DNA from 4 places in the Micrococcus sp. TA1 genome. Region 3 is predicted to be linked to each of the others. Evidence: riboswitches for the same ligand, from Rfam matches in the RefSeq annotation. Region 3 holds a riboswitch; each other region holds the start of a gene.
What was found. A riboswitch is a leader RNA that binds a small molecule or an ion and turns the genes downstream of it on or off. The one in region 3 is predicted to bind S-adenosylmethionine.
Positions count from the first base shown of each region.

Region 1: another riboswitch for S-adenosylmethionine. It lies ahead of GGQ69_RS15435 (acyl-CoA dehydrogenase); the one in region 3 lies ahead of GGQ69_RS02295 (O-acetylhomoserine aminocarboxypropyltransferase/cysteine synthase family protein).
Region 2: another riboswitch for S-adenosylmethionine. It lies ahead of GGQ69_RS13795 (methionine ABC transporter ATP-binding protein); the one in region 3 lies ahead of GGQ69_RS02295 (O-acetylhomoserine aminocarboxypropyltransferase/cysteine synthase family protein).
Region 4: another riboswitch for S-adenosylmethionine. It lies ahead of GGQ69_RS01305 (ATP-binding cassette domain-containing protein); the one in region 3 lies ahead of GGQ69_RS02295 (O-acetylhomoserine aminocarboxypropyltransferase/cysteine synthase family protein).

Region 1 covers NZ_JACHNW010000006.1:12,471-16,043, forward strand. The annotation lists gene GGQ69_RS15430 (acyl-CoA dehydrogenase family protein) at 1-63, opposite strand, end outside; gene GGQ69_RS15435 (acyl-CoA dehydrogenase) at 60-1,472, opposite strand; SAM riboswitch class IV at 1,567-1,682, opposite strand; gene GGQ69_RS15440 (AMP-binding protein) at 1,903-3,573, opposite strand, start outside.
Region 2 covers NZ_JACHNW010000003.1:11,241-14,813, reverse strand. The annotation lists gene GGQ69_RS13805 (aliphatic sulfonate ABC transporter substrate-binding protein) at 1-813, opposite strand, end outside; gene GGQ69_RS13800 (ABC transporter ATP-binding protein) at 959-1,813, opposite strand; SAM riboswitch class I at 1,823-1,917, opposite strand; SAM riboswitch class I at 2,145-2,237, shown strand; gene GGQ69_RS13795 (methionine ABC transporter ATP-binding protein) at 2,231-3,187, shown strand; gene GGQ69_RS13790 (methionine ABC transporter permease) at 3,189-3,573, shown strand, end outside.
Region 3 covers NZ_JACHNW010000001.1:558,586-562,158, reverse strand. The annotation lists gene GGQ69_RS02300 (homoserine O-acetyltransferase) at 1-595, opposite strand, end outside; gene GGQ69_RS02295 (O-acetylhomoserine aminocarboxypropyltransferase/cysteine synthase family protein) at 613-1,989, opposite strand; SAM riboswitch class IV at 2,062-2,176, opposite strand; gene GGQ69_RS02290 (VOC family protein) at 2,317-2,973, shown strand; gene GGQ69_RS02285 (CPBP family intramembrane glutamic endopeptidase) at 3,091-3,573, opposite strand, start outside.
Region 4 covers NZ_JACHNW010000001.1:315,956-319,528, forward strand. The annotation lists gene GGQ69_RS01300 (NtaA/DmoA family FMN-dependent monooxygenase) at 1-661, shown strand, start outside; SAM riboswitch class I at 1,186-1,279, shown strand; gene GGQ69_RS01305 (ATP-binding cassette domain-containing protein) at 1,286-2,242, shown strand; gene GGQ69_RS01310 (methionine ABC transporter permease) at 2,244-2,909, shown strand; gene GGQ69_RS01315 (MetQ/NlpA family ABC transporter substrate-binding protein) at 3,061-3,573, shown strand, end outside.

The DNA.
Region 1 (3,573 bases), on a different contig from region 3:
TGTCCCTGCCGTGGCCGGGGAACCGGCGAGCGGGGCGCGTCGTTCGGATGTCGTGGTCATCATGCTCCTTCGGTGGTGGATGCGGTGGGCGCTCCCGCGCCGGCGGCCGTGGCGCCGGCCCGCGGGTCGGAGTTGCGGGCGGTGGAGTGGAACGGCGGGACGGTGCCGTTGATCCGGTGGTCCCCGACCGCCTGGGTGCGGTAGATCAGCGGGGTGTGGCTGGCGACGGTGCGGGCGTTCAGCCAGTGCCGGTGCAGGTGCCGCGAGGCGTCCGTGGCGGAGGCGCCACCGGACTCGAAGATCTGGTTCGTGGCCTCGAGGATCAGCTCCGAGACCACGACGGTGGCCTCGGACAGGGCGACGTTGGCGCGGGTGTGGGCGTCCAGCACCACCGGGTCCTCGAGGTCCAGGTGGCCGCGCACGCTCCGGTAGGAGTCCTCGACGACGGCGGCGGCACCGGTCACGATGTGCCGGGCGGCGGAGACCTTGGCGGAGACGGAGCCGATGACCTGGTGGACCAGCGGGTCCTCGGCAGGGGTCTCGGCGGTGGCGTGGTCGTAGGTGCGCCGGCGAGCGCGCACGAAGTCCGTGATCGAGGACAGCGCGGCCACGCCGATGCCGGCCTGCGTGGCGGCCAGCACGACCCACAGCACCGCATAGGCCAGCACACCGGTGGGGACGTTGAACTCCTGGGTCCGGTGCGCACGCACGGGGACGTCGTCGAAGGTGGTGGTGCCGGAGGCGGTGAGTCGCTGTCCGAAGCCGTTCCAGTCATCGGTGCGCGTCACGCCCCGGTCCCTCGCGTCCACGATGGCGAAGATCGGTCCCTCGTCCTCGCGGCCGGGCCGGGTGGCCGTCACCAGCAGGTAGTCGGCGAAGACGGCCCCGGTGGAGTAGAACTTGTCCCCCGTGATCTCCGCGATCTCGGTGTCCCCGACCGCCGCGGCCGCCTGGGCGGTGTCCGGGTCCACGTCGACCCAGCGCACGGGACGCCTGCCCGCGGAGGGCGGCAACTCGACGAGGGCGTTGCCGAAGATCCTCCCCGCGGCCACCTCGGCGAGCCACCACTCCGACACTGCTCCCTGGGACTCGTTCTGGTGCTGCTCGGTGAACATGAAGTGCCCGTGCAGGGCCTGCGGCAGGTTCGAGTCCGCGGCGGCCAGGTCCACCAGCAGGCCGGTGAGCTGGGGAAGGCTGGCCCCGATCCCGCCGCGGTCGCGGGCGAGGCGGACCCGGGTGAATCCCGAGCCGCGCAGGTGCTCGATCGCGGCGAAGGCCAGTTCGTGGTCCTGCTCGCGCTGGTGGGCCCCTTCGGCGATGAGCCGGAAGACGGGGGCGAAGTGCTCGCTGAGCTGCGCGTCCGTGGGCGGTGTCCCGGCGGTGGCGGCCCTGAGCTCCTCGAAGCGGGGCAGTCCGGCCCGGGGGGCGTCACCGGGGACTGGGGTGTCCTGCGGGGTGGCGGTGTGGGTCACGAGGGAGCCTTTCGGTCATCCGTGGCACCCGGGGCCCGTGCGGGCCGCGCGGGGGATGCCCGGCCCGCGGCCGCGCGTGGTGTCCCCCGAGGTGGTGCCGTACTTGCCCGCAGCGGTCGCGTACGGGCCGAATCATCACCTGGAGCACCCCACTACGGAAGAGAGGGTTGCCGTCCGGCCAGCCAGGGCTTGACACCGGATCTCGTGATTCTGCAGCCACCGTAGGCGGCGGCCTGCGCCGGGCCAACCGTCGGGGTCATGTTTCGCCACCGCGGGTCACATAGCCCGCCCGTCCCGCTCGCGCACCCCGCGGATGACGCCCGATGACGCCATCAGGACATCGGCACCGGGTGACGTCGCCGGCACGGCATCCTCGTCACGGGGTGGGGCACGCCCCCCGGTGCGGGCGGTCCACCGCCCCTCGGTGGGCTCAGCCCGCCGCCGGGGCGCCGTCCCCGTCCTGCAGCGCCCGCAGGGTGTTCTTGCGGATCTTGCCGGTGGCGGTGCGCGGCAGCTCCTGCACGAACTCGACCCGGTCCGGGACCTTGAACCCGGCCAGGCCCTGCCGGCAGTGGGCCCGCAACTCGTCGGCGGTGACCTGCGCACCGGCCTCGGTCACCACGAACGCCACCGGGCGCTCACCCCACCGGTCGTCCTGGACACCCACCACGGCCACGTCGGAGACCTTCGGGTGGGCGTGCAGCACGCCCTCCACCTCGATGGAGGAGATGTTCTCCCCGCCGGAGATGATGATGTCCTTGGCCCGGTCCATCAGCTGGATGTAGCCGTCCGGGTACATCACCCCCAGGTCACCGGTGTGGTACCAGCCGCCCCGGAAGGCCTCCGCGGTGGCCTCGGGATTCTTGAAGTACTCCTTCATCACGCCGTTGCCGCGCAGCACCACCTCGCCGAGGGTCTCGCCGTCGGCGGGCACCCGGTTCAGGTCCGCGTCCATGACGGCCACCTCCCCGGCGTGCACCATGGGCACGCCCTGCCGGGCCATCAGCCGTGCCCGCTCGGCGGCGGGCAACCGCGCCCACGCCGGCTGCGGCTCGCAGATGGTGAACGGACCGTAGACCTCGGTCAGCCCGTAGACGTGCACGGGGGTGATGTTCAGCGACTCCAGCGCCTCGATGACCGACGGCGGCGGTGCGGCCCCCGCGGTGGTCATCCGCAGTTCCCGGTCCAGGGGGCGGGCGCGCTCGGACTCGTGGATCATGGCGCACACGATCGGCGCCCCGCACAGGTGGGTGATGCCCTCGTGGTCGAACGCGTCCCAGATGGCGTCCTGCCGCACGGCCCGCAGACAGACGTGGGTGCCCGCCGCGGACGTCACGGCCCACGGGGTGCACCAGCCGTTGCAGTGGAACATCGGCAGGGTCCACAGGTAGCGCGTGGCCCCGGTGTAGCCGTTGTGGAACACCGCGCCCTCGGCCGCCAGGTACGCGCCGCGGTGGGTGTAGAGCGCGCCCTTGGGCGGTCCGGTGGTGCCGGAGGTGTAGTTCAGGGTGATCGGTGCCTGCTCGTCCGCCACCCGCCAGGGCAGTTCGGGGCCGGCCGACCCCTGGGCGAGGAAGTCCTCGTAGGTGAGCGAGCCGGCGTCGGGGTCCACCGGGCCGGCGTGCCCGGCGTCGGTGTCCACGATCTCGACCACCAGGGGGGCCTGCGGGAGGTTCCCGACGACGTCGCGCACCGTGGCCACGACGTCACCGTCCGCGAACACGACCCGGGCCTCGGAGTGCTCCAGGATGTAGGCCAGCTCCCGGGCGGTCAGCCGCGGGTTGAGCGGGCTGAGCACGCCCCCGGCCAGGGGCACGGCGAAGTGCGCCATGAGCATGGCCGGGATGTTCGGGGCGATCACCGTGACCGTCTCACCCGGCTGGATCCGTGCCCGCACGGCCCGGGCCAGCTGCTGGACCTCCGCGGCGAACTCGCGGTACGTGGAGCGGCGGGCCCCGTAGACCACGGCCTCGCGGTCCGGGAACACGGCGGCGGCCCGGCCCAGGAATCCCAGGGGCGTGAGGGGTTCGGTGGAGGCGGCGTGGACGTCTGCCGGGGCGGCCGGTGCGGGCCCGGGCTGGGCCTGGGGCGGATGCTGCGT
Region 2 (3,573 bases), on a different contig from region 3:
GCCGGCGACCTCGGCGAGGATCGCGGCGGTCTCCTCGGGGTTCTCCAGCGCCCAGGCGCGCGCCTTCTCGTAGACGTCCAGCACGGCCTGGGCCAGCTCGGGGGACTCCTCGAGGAAGGACTCGGTGGCGTTGAGGAAGCCGTACGTGTTGAAGTCCACGTTGCGGTAGAACAGCTCGGCGCCCTCGGCCTCGGCGCCGGCCATGATCGGGTCCAGTCCGGACCAGGCGTCCACGGAGCCGTTGGCCAGGGCGGAGTTGCCGTCGGCGTGCTGCAGGTTCTGCACGGTGACCTCGGACGGGTCCACTCCGGCCTCCTCGAGGGCCTGGATGAGGAAGAAGTACGGGTCCGTGCCCTTGGTGGCGGCCACGTTCTTGCCCACCAGGTCGGTGACCTCCGTGATGCCCGAGTCGGCGGTGGTGACCAGGGCCGCCCACTCCGGCTGGGAGTAGAGGCCGATCGTCTTGATCTCGGTGCCGTTGGCGCGGGCCAGCAGGGCCGCGGAGCCGGCGGTGGAGCCGACGTCGACGGCCTCTGCGCGCAGCGCCTCGTTGGCCTTGTTGGACCCCGCGGACTGGACCCAGTTGACGGTGACGCCCTCGTCGGAGAGCTCCTCCTCCAGCCAGCCCTTCTCCTTGATGACCAGGGAGAGCGGGTTGTAGGTGGCGAAGTCGATGTCCAGGGTGTCGGCACCGCCAGCCGGGGCACCGGCCTCGGCGGCGTCACCGCCCGAACCCTCCCCGGCCACGCACCCGGTGAGGGCGAGGGCGGAGACGGCGAGGACCGCGGCGGAGAGCGTGAGTCGGGAGCGCATGGTGGTGCCTTTCAGGACAGGGGATCGCACGGGGGCGGGGAGGGTGGAACAAGAGGGGCGGAAGGGTCGAGCAGGGGGCGGTCCGGGGACCGTGGGTGCCGGTCAGAGTCGGCGGGGCGGTGCCGCCGGTGCGGCACCGGAGCGGTCAGTGCCGGTGGGCATCGACGCCGAGGCCGTCGAGCAGCTCCGAGCGCAGCGCGGCCAGCTCGGCTGAGCCGCGGGGGCGCGGACGTGTCCCGGGCACGGTGAGGACCTTGCGGGCGGTGGCCCCGGCAGCGGCGCCGGGATCCTTGCCGAGCAGCAGGATGCGGTCGGCCAGCTGCAGTGCCTCGTCCACGTCGTGGGTGACCAGCAGGATGGTGGTGGCCGTGCGGGCATGGATGTCCAGGAGCAGGTCCTGCATCTTCAGCCGGGTCAGCGCGTCGAGGGCGCCGAACGGTTCGTCCAGCAGCAGCACGCCGGGGCGCCGGGCCAGTGCCCGGGCCAGCGAGGTCCGCTGGGCCATGCCGCCGGAGACCTCGCGGGGCCGGTGATCGGCGTGGGCGCCCAGCCCGACGAGATCGAGCAGCTCGTCCACGCGCTTCCGGCCCTCGCTGCGGCCCGTGCCGTGCGGCAGGCCCAGGGCCACGTTCTGGTGCAGGGTGCGCCAGGGCATCAGGCGCGGTTCCTGGAAGCCGACGGCGGTGCGTGGGTCATGGGCGGTGACCGGCTCGCCGCCGATGAGGATGTCCCCGGAGTTGCCGGTGTCCAGTCCGCCGGCGGCCCGCAGCAGGGTGGACTTGCCGCAACCGGAGGCGCCGAGGATGGCCAGCACCTCGCCGGGTTCCACGGTCAGGGTGATGTCCCGCAACACGGCCCGGGGGCCCTCGGCGGTGGGGAACGCGCGGCCGACGCCGCGGAACTCCACCGCAAGGCTCTCCGGTGCGTCCGGGGCGGTGGCGGCGCCCCGGGCCCGCGCGGGGGCGCGGCCGGCAGGGCTCAGTTCGGCAAGGGCAGTCATGGTGATCACTCTCCATCGCTTCTGGCATGAGCACCCTTGCCCGGTGAAGCGGAGGGTTGCTGCGGCGTCACGGAGCCAGATCTCTCGGCCGCTCTGGATGGTTGCGCGTCCAGTCAATCAGCCACCGGTGCCCTGCCGCAAACACGGTGGTCAGCGGATGGGTTCCGGCGTGACCTGCTGCGGGCTCCCGTGACGTGAGATGACGTCATGCGGTGTCACACAAGCGCTTCGTGAGGCGCAGACGGTCGCCGACCGCATTCCTGGACGGGCAGGCGTCGGTTTATGACGTCCGGTTGGCGTGCCTCGTCCAGCCACCCCCACAGTGGATCCGTAACCATCCAGAGCGGCCGAGAGATCTGGCTCGACGACGCCGCAGCAACCCGCCCGACAGGGGACAGGGTGCTACTGCCAGGACCGATGGAGGTATTCCTCGTGATTTCCCTGCGCCATGTCACCACCACGTTCCCGGTGGGCCGCGACACGTCCGTCCCGGGCCGGCCGCGTTCCTGGTGGCCCCGGCATCGTCCGGCTGCGGAACCCGGGTCGGTGCCCCGGCGCCGGTCCCTCACGGCGGTGGACGACGTCAGCCTCGAGGTCGAGCGCGGCTCCATCCACGGCATCATCGGGTTCTCGGGTGCCGGGAAGTCGACCCTGCTGCGGAACATCAACCTCCTGGAACGTCCGAGCGCGGGCGAGGTCTGGGTGGACGGTGACGAACTGACCGCGCTGTCGGCCGAGGCCCTGCGCGAGCGCCGCCATCAGATCGGCATGATCTTCCAGGGCTTCAACCTGGTCAACAACCACACGGCGCTGGGCAACGTCGAACTGAGCCTGAAGTTCGCCGGACTGTCCGACGGGCGGCAACGCCGGCGCCGGGCGGTGGAAGCGCTCGACCTGGTCGACCTGGCCGACAAGGCGGATTCCTATCCGGCACAGCTCTCCGGAGGCCAGAAGCAGCGGGTCGCCATCGCGCGAGCCCTGGCGACCGAACCGAACCTCCTGCTGTGCGACGAGCCGACCTCCGCGCTTGACCCCTTCACCACTGCCACCGTGCTTCAGTACCTGGCGGACATCAATCACCGGCTCGGCATCACGGTGGTCATCGTGACCCATGAGATGGAGGTCATCAAGGCCCTCGCCGACGACGTCTCCGTGATGGAGGACGGCCGGATCGTGGAACGTTTCACCGTCCCCGACCTGACCTCGGGCCGTTTCGTCCCGACCACGTCGATCGGGCGCTACCTGGTGTCGGAGGGGATCAGCGTGGACCGCCACCGGTCGGCGGAGGTGCCCGAGGCCCTGGAGCTCCGCGAGCCCTCCCGGGAACGGCGTCAGCACTCCGTTCACGCTGTCACCGCAGGGGCGGTGAACTGACGTGGAGCGCGTCACCGAACTCCTGCCGGAACTCACGTTCGCCCTCGGCCAGACCTTCGTCATGATCGCCGTGGCGATCCCCGTGGCCGTCGTCCTCGGAACGCCGCTGGGCATCTGGCTCTTCACCCGGGCACCGGCAGGCATCGCGCCGTCGCCCCGGGCGCACCGGATCGTCTCGGGACTGGTCAACGCCGTGCGTTCGTTCCCGTTCCTGATCCTGCTGATCGCCATCATCCCCCTCACCCGGTTGCTCGTCGGCACCACGGTGGGGACGGCAGCGGCGATCGTCCCCCTCACCGTCAACGCCATTCCGTACTTCGCCCGGCTCGTGGAGCAGAACATGACCCAGCTCGGCGGGGGTGCCATCGAGGCTGCCCGTGCCATGG
Region 3 (3,573 bases):
CCTGGACCTGGGCCTGGGCGAACGCGATCTGCTCGGCCGTGGAGTGGGCGCCGCAGGCGATGACGGCCATGCCGCGCACCCGCCCCGGGTAGGTCGCGGCCCATTCCAGGGCGCGGGCCCCGCCCATCGAGCCGCCGATCACGGCCTGCCACGCCTCGATGCCCAGGGCGTCCGCGAGGCGGGCCTCGGCATGGACGGAGTCCCGGATGGTGGTGAACGGGAACCGCGAACCCCACGGGGTGCCGTCCGCGTCCAGCGAGGACGGACCGGTCGTCCCGTAGCAGCCGCCCAGCATGTTGGGGGCCACCACGAACCACTGATCGGTGTCCACCGGCGCGCCCGGTCCGATGATGCCCTCCCACCAGCCGGCCTCCGGTTCCCCGGTGGAGGCGGCCACGTGGGTGGAACCGGTCAGGGCGTGCAGCACCAGCACGGCGTTGGACCTGTCCGCGTTCAGCGTGCCCCAGGTCTCGTAGGCGATCTCCACGGCGGGCAGGTGACCGCCGGCCTCGAAGTCGAAGGCGCCGATCCGCCGGGAGTGCAGGCCGCCGTCGGGAAGGGCGGTGCGGGTCTGGTGGGGGCTGGTCATGGTCATGGGGGTCCCTCCGTGCCTCACGCGCTGACGTTGGCGGCGGCGAACCCCTCCTCGAGGTCCGCCAGGATGTCATCGATGCTCTCCACGCCCACCGAGAGCCGGACCAGGCCGGGGGTGACACCGGCGGCGCGCTGCTCGGCCTCCGTCAACTGGGAGTGCGTGGTGGAGGCCGGGTGGATGACGAGCGAACGGATGTCGCCGATGTTGGCCACCTGGTGGTGCAGGCGCAGGGCGTCCACGAACCGCGCGCCGGCCTCGCGGCCACCGGCGATCTCGAAGGACACGAAGCCGCCGGCGCCCTGGGGCAGGTACTGCTGCGCGCGCTCGTACCAGGGGCTGGATGCCAGGCCCGGGTAGATCACGGCCTCGGCCTGGGCGTGGCCGTCCAGGTAGTCGGCGACCCTCTGCGCGTTGGCCACGTGACGCTCCATCCGCAGGGACAGGGTCTCCAGGCCGAGGTTGAGCAGGAAGGCGTTGAACGGGCTGATCGAGCTGCCGAGGTCGCGCAGCAACTGCACGCGGGCCTTCAGGATGTAGGCGAGGTTGGCACCGAGGATGCCCCCGACGCCCAGGTCCCGGGCGAACACCAGTCCGTTGTAGCTCTCGTCCGGGGTGTTGAAGCCCGGGAAGCGCTCCGGCTGGGAGGCGTAGTCAAAGGTCCCGGCGTCCACGATGACCCCGCCCATGGCCACGGCGTGGCCGCCGAGGTACTTGGTGGCCGAGTGCACGACCACGTCCGCGCCGTGCTCGATCGGCCGCAGCAGGTAGGGGGTGGCCAGGGTGTTGTCCACGATGAACGGCACGCCGGCGGCGTGGGCGACGTCGGCGATGCCCCGCAGGTCCGGCACGTCCCCGCGCGGGTTGCCGAGGGACTCGGCGAACAGCAGCTTCGTGGTGTCCCGGACGGCGCCCGTCCACTCCTCCAGGTCGTCCGGGTCCTGGACGAAGGTGGTGGTGATGCCGATCTTGGCCAGGGTGTGCTTGAACAGGTTCTGGGTGCCGCCGTAGAGGGAGGCCGAGACCACCACGTGGTCCCCCGCACCGGCGAGGTTGAGCACGGAGAAGGTGGTGGCCGCCTGCCCGGAGGCCAGCAGCAGGGCGCCCACCCCGCCCTCGAGGGCGGCGATCTTGCCCTCCACGGCCTCCTGGGTCGGGTTGCCGATGCGGGTGTAGATGGGCCCGAGGTCCTTCAGGGCGAACCGGTCGGCGGCGACCTCGTGGGAGGGGAAGTCGAAGGAGTTGGACTGGATGATCGGCAGCGCGGTGGCGCCGAAGGGGTTGACCTCCGGGATGCCGGCGTGCACCTGCCGGGTCTCGAAGCCCCAGTTCGCGGCGGAGTCCGTGGCGCCGGCCGGGTCGGTGTCCGGGGTGGCCTGGTTCGGGGTGTCAGTCATCGACATGGCTCCTGTATCCGTCCAGGGCCACCCGGTGGCATCACGGTGCCGTGAAGCATGCCGCGCCGTGGTGGCCCGCGCTTGCAGGTGCCGGTCGACACCCGCCTGGTCCTCACCCGGGGCACCCCACCGCGAGCTGGAGGGTTGCCGGCCAGCAAGCCGGGGCTCGATGCTGGCGCTCATGACCTGCGCCCAGTCTGCCAGATCGGTGCGAGCGGGTCATCCCGTTCGGTCACAGTGTGACCGCGGCCCCGCCGGAGTGTGATCTGCGCAACTTTTCAAGTGAGGGTAACCTAAGCGATCTCCGCCACGGGGAAGTGGGACGATATGGGCATGATGCGCCTTGATCACGTCTCGTACGCCGTCGGCCCCGAAGAGGGCCTCCCCGCCGCGGTGGCCCGGATCGCCGATGCCCTGGGCATCGAGCGAGTCAAGGGCGGGGTCCACCCCCGCTTCGGCACCCGCAACGCCATCTTCCCGTTGCGCAAGCACCAGTACCTGGAGGTCGTCGAGGTACTCGACCACCCCTCCTCCGGCAAGGCCCCGTTCGGACAGGCCGTGCGCGCCCGCTCCGAGATGGGCGGCGGCTGGATGGGCTGGTGCGTGGCCGTGGACGACCTGGCCCCGTTCGAGGAACGGCTCGAGCGCCAGTCCGTTCCGGGCAACCGCAAGTTCCCGGACGGCCGCGAGCTGACCTGGCGCCAGATCGGCATCAAGGGCCTCATCGCCGACCCGCAGGTGCCCTACCTGCTGCGCTGGGATGACGGCATGGAGGAGCTGCACCCCTCCCGCGCCGCGGAGCCGCAGGCGGAGCTGTCCTCCATCACGATCGCCGGATCGCGGGACCGGGTGCGGGGCTGGCTGGGACTGGACGACCCCGAGCAGAGGGTCGAGGACCTCAACGTCATCTACGAGTCCCCCTCCGGCACGCCCGGCATCCTCGAGGTCACCTTCGAGACCCCCAAGGGCACCGTCACCCTCTGACGCGCCCCGCGGCCCCCGCCCCCTCCCGGCCCCCGGCCCGGTGGGCGGGGGCCTTCGCGTCCAGGACGCCCGCCGGTCCCGCGTGGAGCCGACCGGAACAGGCGGCGCGGGCCGGGCTCAGGTGCCGAACAGCCCCAGCCGGGCCAGGGCCGGGTAGGCCACGAACCCGGTCACGTCCAGCAGCAGGTGGGCCACGACCAGGGGCATCACGCGCCGGTAGCGCACGTACAGCGCACCGAACACCAATCCCATGAGCAGGTTCCCCACTCCCGGCCCGATCCCCTGGTACAGGTGATAGGCCCCGCGCAGGACCGCGCATCCCACCACCACGGTCGTGGCGTTCAGGGGGACGACGGCGCCGCTCGCCCAGGTGCGCAGCCCACCGGGCTCGCCGGGCCGGGCCGGGTCCAGCCCGGACCTCAGTTGCTGCAGGTAGCCGAGCCGGTCGAAGAGCCAGGCCACCACGATGACCTCCTCCAGCAGCGCGTGCCGCAGCGCGGAGAGCACCAGGACCGGGGTGGTCCACCAGTACTCGTCCAGCGCGCTGCCCACGATGGCCGTGGTTACCCCGGCCGCCCGCCCGGCCGCGTAGACCGCCAG
Region 4 (3,573 bases), 240 kb from region 3:
CGCCGAACTCATCCTCGTCGGTGGGGCCACACGCGCGGAATCGGCCGCCCTGGTCAGAGAGGTCCATGCCGCAGCCGCCGCCCACGGCCGGCAGCCGGGGTCGGTAAAGACCACCGCCCTGGTCGACGTCATCGTCGGGCGCACCCGCGAGGAAGCGCTGAACAAGGCCCGAACGTATGACTCCTACATCTCCTTCGAGGGGGCACTGGCGTGGACGGAGTCCCCGGTGACCTACGACGATTTCCCCGACCAGGCCATCATTGGAGACCTCGTGGCCTCGGGGGACTTGCCCGAGGGTGGCGCGGCGGACCGGTTCGGTCGTCACCGCACGGTGGGAGAGTTCCGGGAGGAATTTCGATTCTTGCGGTTGGCCCATAGGGCGATCGGGACGGTTGAGGAGGTGGCCGATGAGATCGAGCGTTGGATGGACGAGGACGGCCTCGATGCGATCAACCTGCGCCAGTACCACGTGCCGGACACACTCACCGATTTCGTGGAGCTGGTCGTACCGGAGCTCCAGCGGCGCGGGCGCTACCGCACCTCGTACCAGGAAGGGGAAACGCTGAGGGAACGAGTCTTGGGTCACGGACCCTGGGTTCCGGCCGGCCATCCTGCGGACAAGCACCGGAATAGGTCCGCGGTTGACGTCGTCTCAGCGTGATGTTCAGGGGAGGTTGGACACCCGGCTGGCCAACCTCCCCGAATATCTCCTCTGATATGTAGGGAGATGCTGTCAGCGGAGGGGAACTTCGGATGCTGGAGCCAGCCGGAGACCGCGTGATCCGCTCGCTCCTGCAGGGGCGGGTGTCTCAGTTCTTTTGGATGCCAGACGACACTCAGTCTGAGAGTGCGCCACCGACGATCGGGGAACCCGGTCACGTACCTCTGCAGTTCACAGGCCCCGGTGCCGTGACTCCCCGGATGATCAACGACTGGGGGTGGGTATCTTGTCGGGGTTATCCGGCCAACACACCCGCATCTTGACTCAGGACCGGGTTAGGCGAAAAGTAACGAGGCGCCGCGTGGTGAGCCGCGGAACAGGGAAATGCACCCCGGGCTCAACGGAGCGTCATCTTGGAGGGGTTTTGGGGCCGATTCCGGGTTCCGTCGCCCCGGACGCGTCCAGGTGTCACCGCGTGACTTGACGAATGGTCTGTGGCGCAGGTCGCTGGTTACCTAGGTCTGTTCCCATCCAGAGCGGCCGAGAGATCTGGCTCGATGACGCCGCAGCAACCCACCGTCCTGCGGAAGCGGGTGCTACCGCCAGGAACGATGGAGGTTTCACATGATTTCTCTGCGGCATGTCACGACGACGTTCACGGCGGTGCGAGACCGATCGGGTCCGCGACCGGGCAGTCGGTCGCTTCTTCGCCGGGGTCGTCCCCGAGCCGTGCCTGCTGCGGGCGTTTCCGGTAAGGGCAGGATCTTGACCGCGGTGGATGACGTGTCTTTGGACATTCCCAGTGGATCCATCCACGGGATCATCGGTTTCTCAGGTGCCGGCAAGTCCACCCTGCTCCGCAACATCAACCTGCTGGAGCGTCCCTCGTCCGGTGAGGTGTGGGTGGAGGGCGAGGAGCTCACGTCCCTGTCCACGGAGGAGTTGCGCCGGAGGCGACACCACATCGGGATGATTTTCCAGGGGTTCAACCTGGTCAACAACCACACTGCGGTGGCCAACGTTGAGTTGAGCCTGAAGTTCGCAGGGGTGGCCGATGCCCGGGCTCGGCGCCAGCGGGCCATGGAGGCCCTGGAACTGGTGGACCTGACGGCAAAGGCCGAGGCCTATCCGGCCCAGCTCTCCGGCGGGCAGAAGCAACGGGTGGCCATTGCCCGGGCGCTGGCCACCCGTCCGAAGGTCCTGCTCTGCGACGAGCCGACCTCCGCACTGGACCCGTTCACCACGGCCACCGTGCTGCAGTATCTGGCCGATATTAACCGCCAGCTGGGGATCACCGTCGTGCTCGTCACCCACGAGATGGAGGTGGTCAAGGCCCTGGCCGATGACATCTCCGTGATGGAGGAGGGGCGCATCGTGGAACAGTTCACCTCCGCCGGCCTGCGGTCGGGGGCCTTCGAACCGAAGACCTCGATCGGGCGGTACCTCGTTTCCGATGGCATCACCGTGGACCGCGGAGCGGCCCGGGGCGGTGATGACTCACTGCTGACCGGCCCGGGACCGGCGGGCGGACCCGCGGACCGGACGGCGTTGGAGCTCATCGGCACGAAAGCGGGGCACTGAAATGGATCGCGTCATCGACCTTCTTCCGGAGCTGAGCTTCGCACTGGGCCAGACCTTCCTCATGATCATCGTGGCGATACCCCTGGCAGTACTGCTGGGGACGCCACTGGGCATCTGGCTCTTCACCCACGCCCCGGACGGCATCTCCCCGTCCCCGAGGGCACACCGCGTGGTGTCCGGACTCGTCAACATGGTCCGCTCGTTCCCGTTCCTCATCCTGCTCATCGCCATCATCCCCGCCACCCGATTCATCGTGGGCACCACGGTCGGGACGGCGGCGGCGATCGTTCCACTCACGGTCAATGCCATCCCGTACTTTGCCCGATTCGTCGAGCAGAACATGACCCAGTTGGGCAATGGGGCGGTCGAGGCTGCCCGGGCCATGGGCGCCACGCGTGGTCAGATCATCCGCAACGTCCTGCTGGTCGATGCCCGGCCGGCGCTGATCGGATCGATCACGATCACGGCCGTCAGCTTCATCTCCTACTCCGCCATGGTCGGCCTCGTCGGCGGCGGCGGTATCGGTGACTTCGCCATCCGCTACGGCTACTACCGCTATGAAACCGAGGTCATGCTCGTGGCGGTCGCCATCATGCTCCTGCTCGTCTCGGTCGTGCAGTTCACCGGCAACCGCCTGGTCCGCCTCACGGACAAGCGCATCACCTGACAGCCCCGCATCCCACCCGACCCGCCCGACGTACCAGCCGACGACGGCGCCGAATGGACTGAGGCGGCGACTTCGCTCACTTCTCGCGCAGGGATCCTCCCGATCCTGTGCTGCGTCACGACCTGTCATCCGTACCCCCGAAAGGACTCCCATGTCTTCGCACCAGCACTCCACTACCGCCCGACGCCGTCGGATCGACGCCGTGCGCATCCCGGCCCTGGCTGCGGTTGCCGGCCTCGCCCTGACCTCCTGCGGTCTGGCCCAGAACGCCGGGAACGTGGATGAGGACCGCACCATTTCCATGATCGTCACCGAGTCGGCGCCGTATCAGGAACCGACCGAACTGGTGAAGGAGCAGCTGGCCCAGGACGGCTGGACCCTGGAAACCACCTACGTCACGGACATCATCCAGCCGAATCAGACGGTCCAGCAGGGGGAGTACGACGTCAACTTCTTCCAGCACATCGCCTATCTCGACCAATTCAATACGGACAACGACACCGCGCTGGAGCCGATCTTCTCCATCTACTACGGGCGCAGCGGGTTCTTCTCCACGAAGCACGGCTCGTTCGAGGACCTCCCGGACGGCGCGCAGATCTCCATCCCGGTCGACACGTCCAACAACGGCCGGGCGTTGAAGCTGCTTGAGGAAACCGGGCTGATC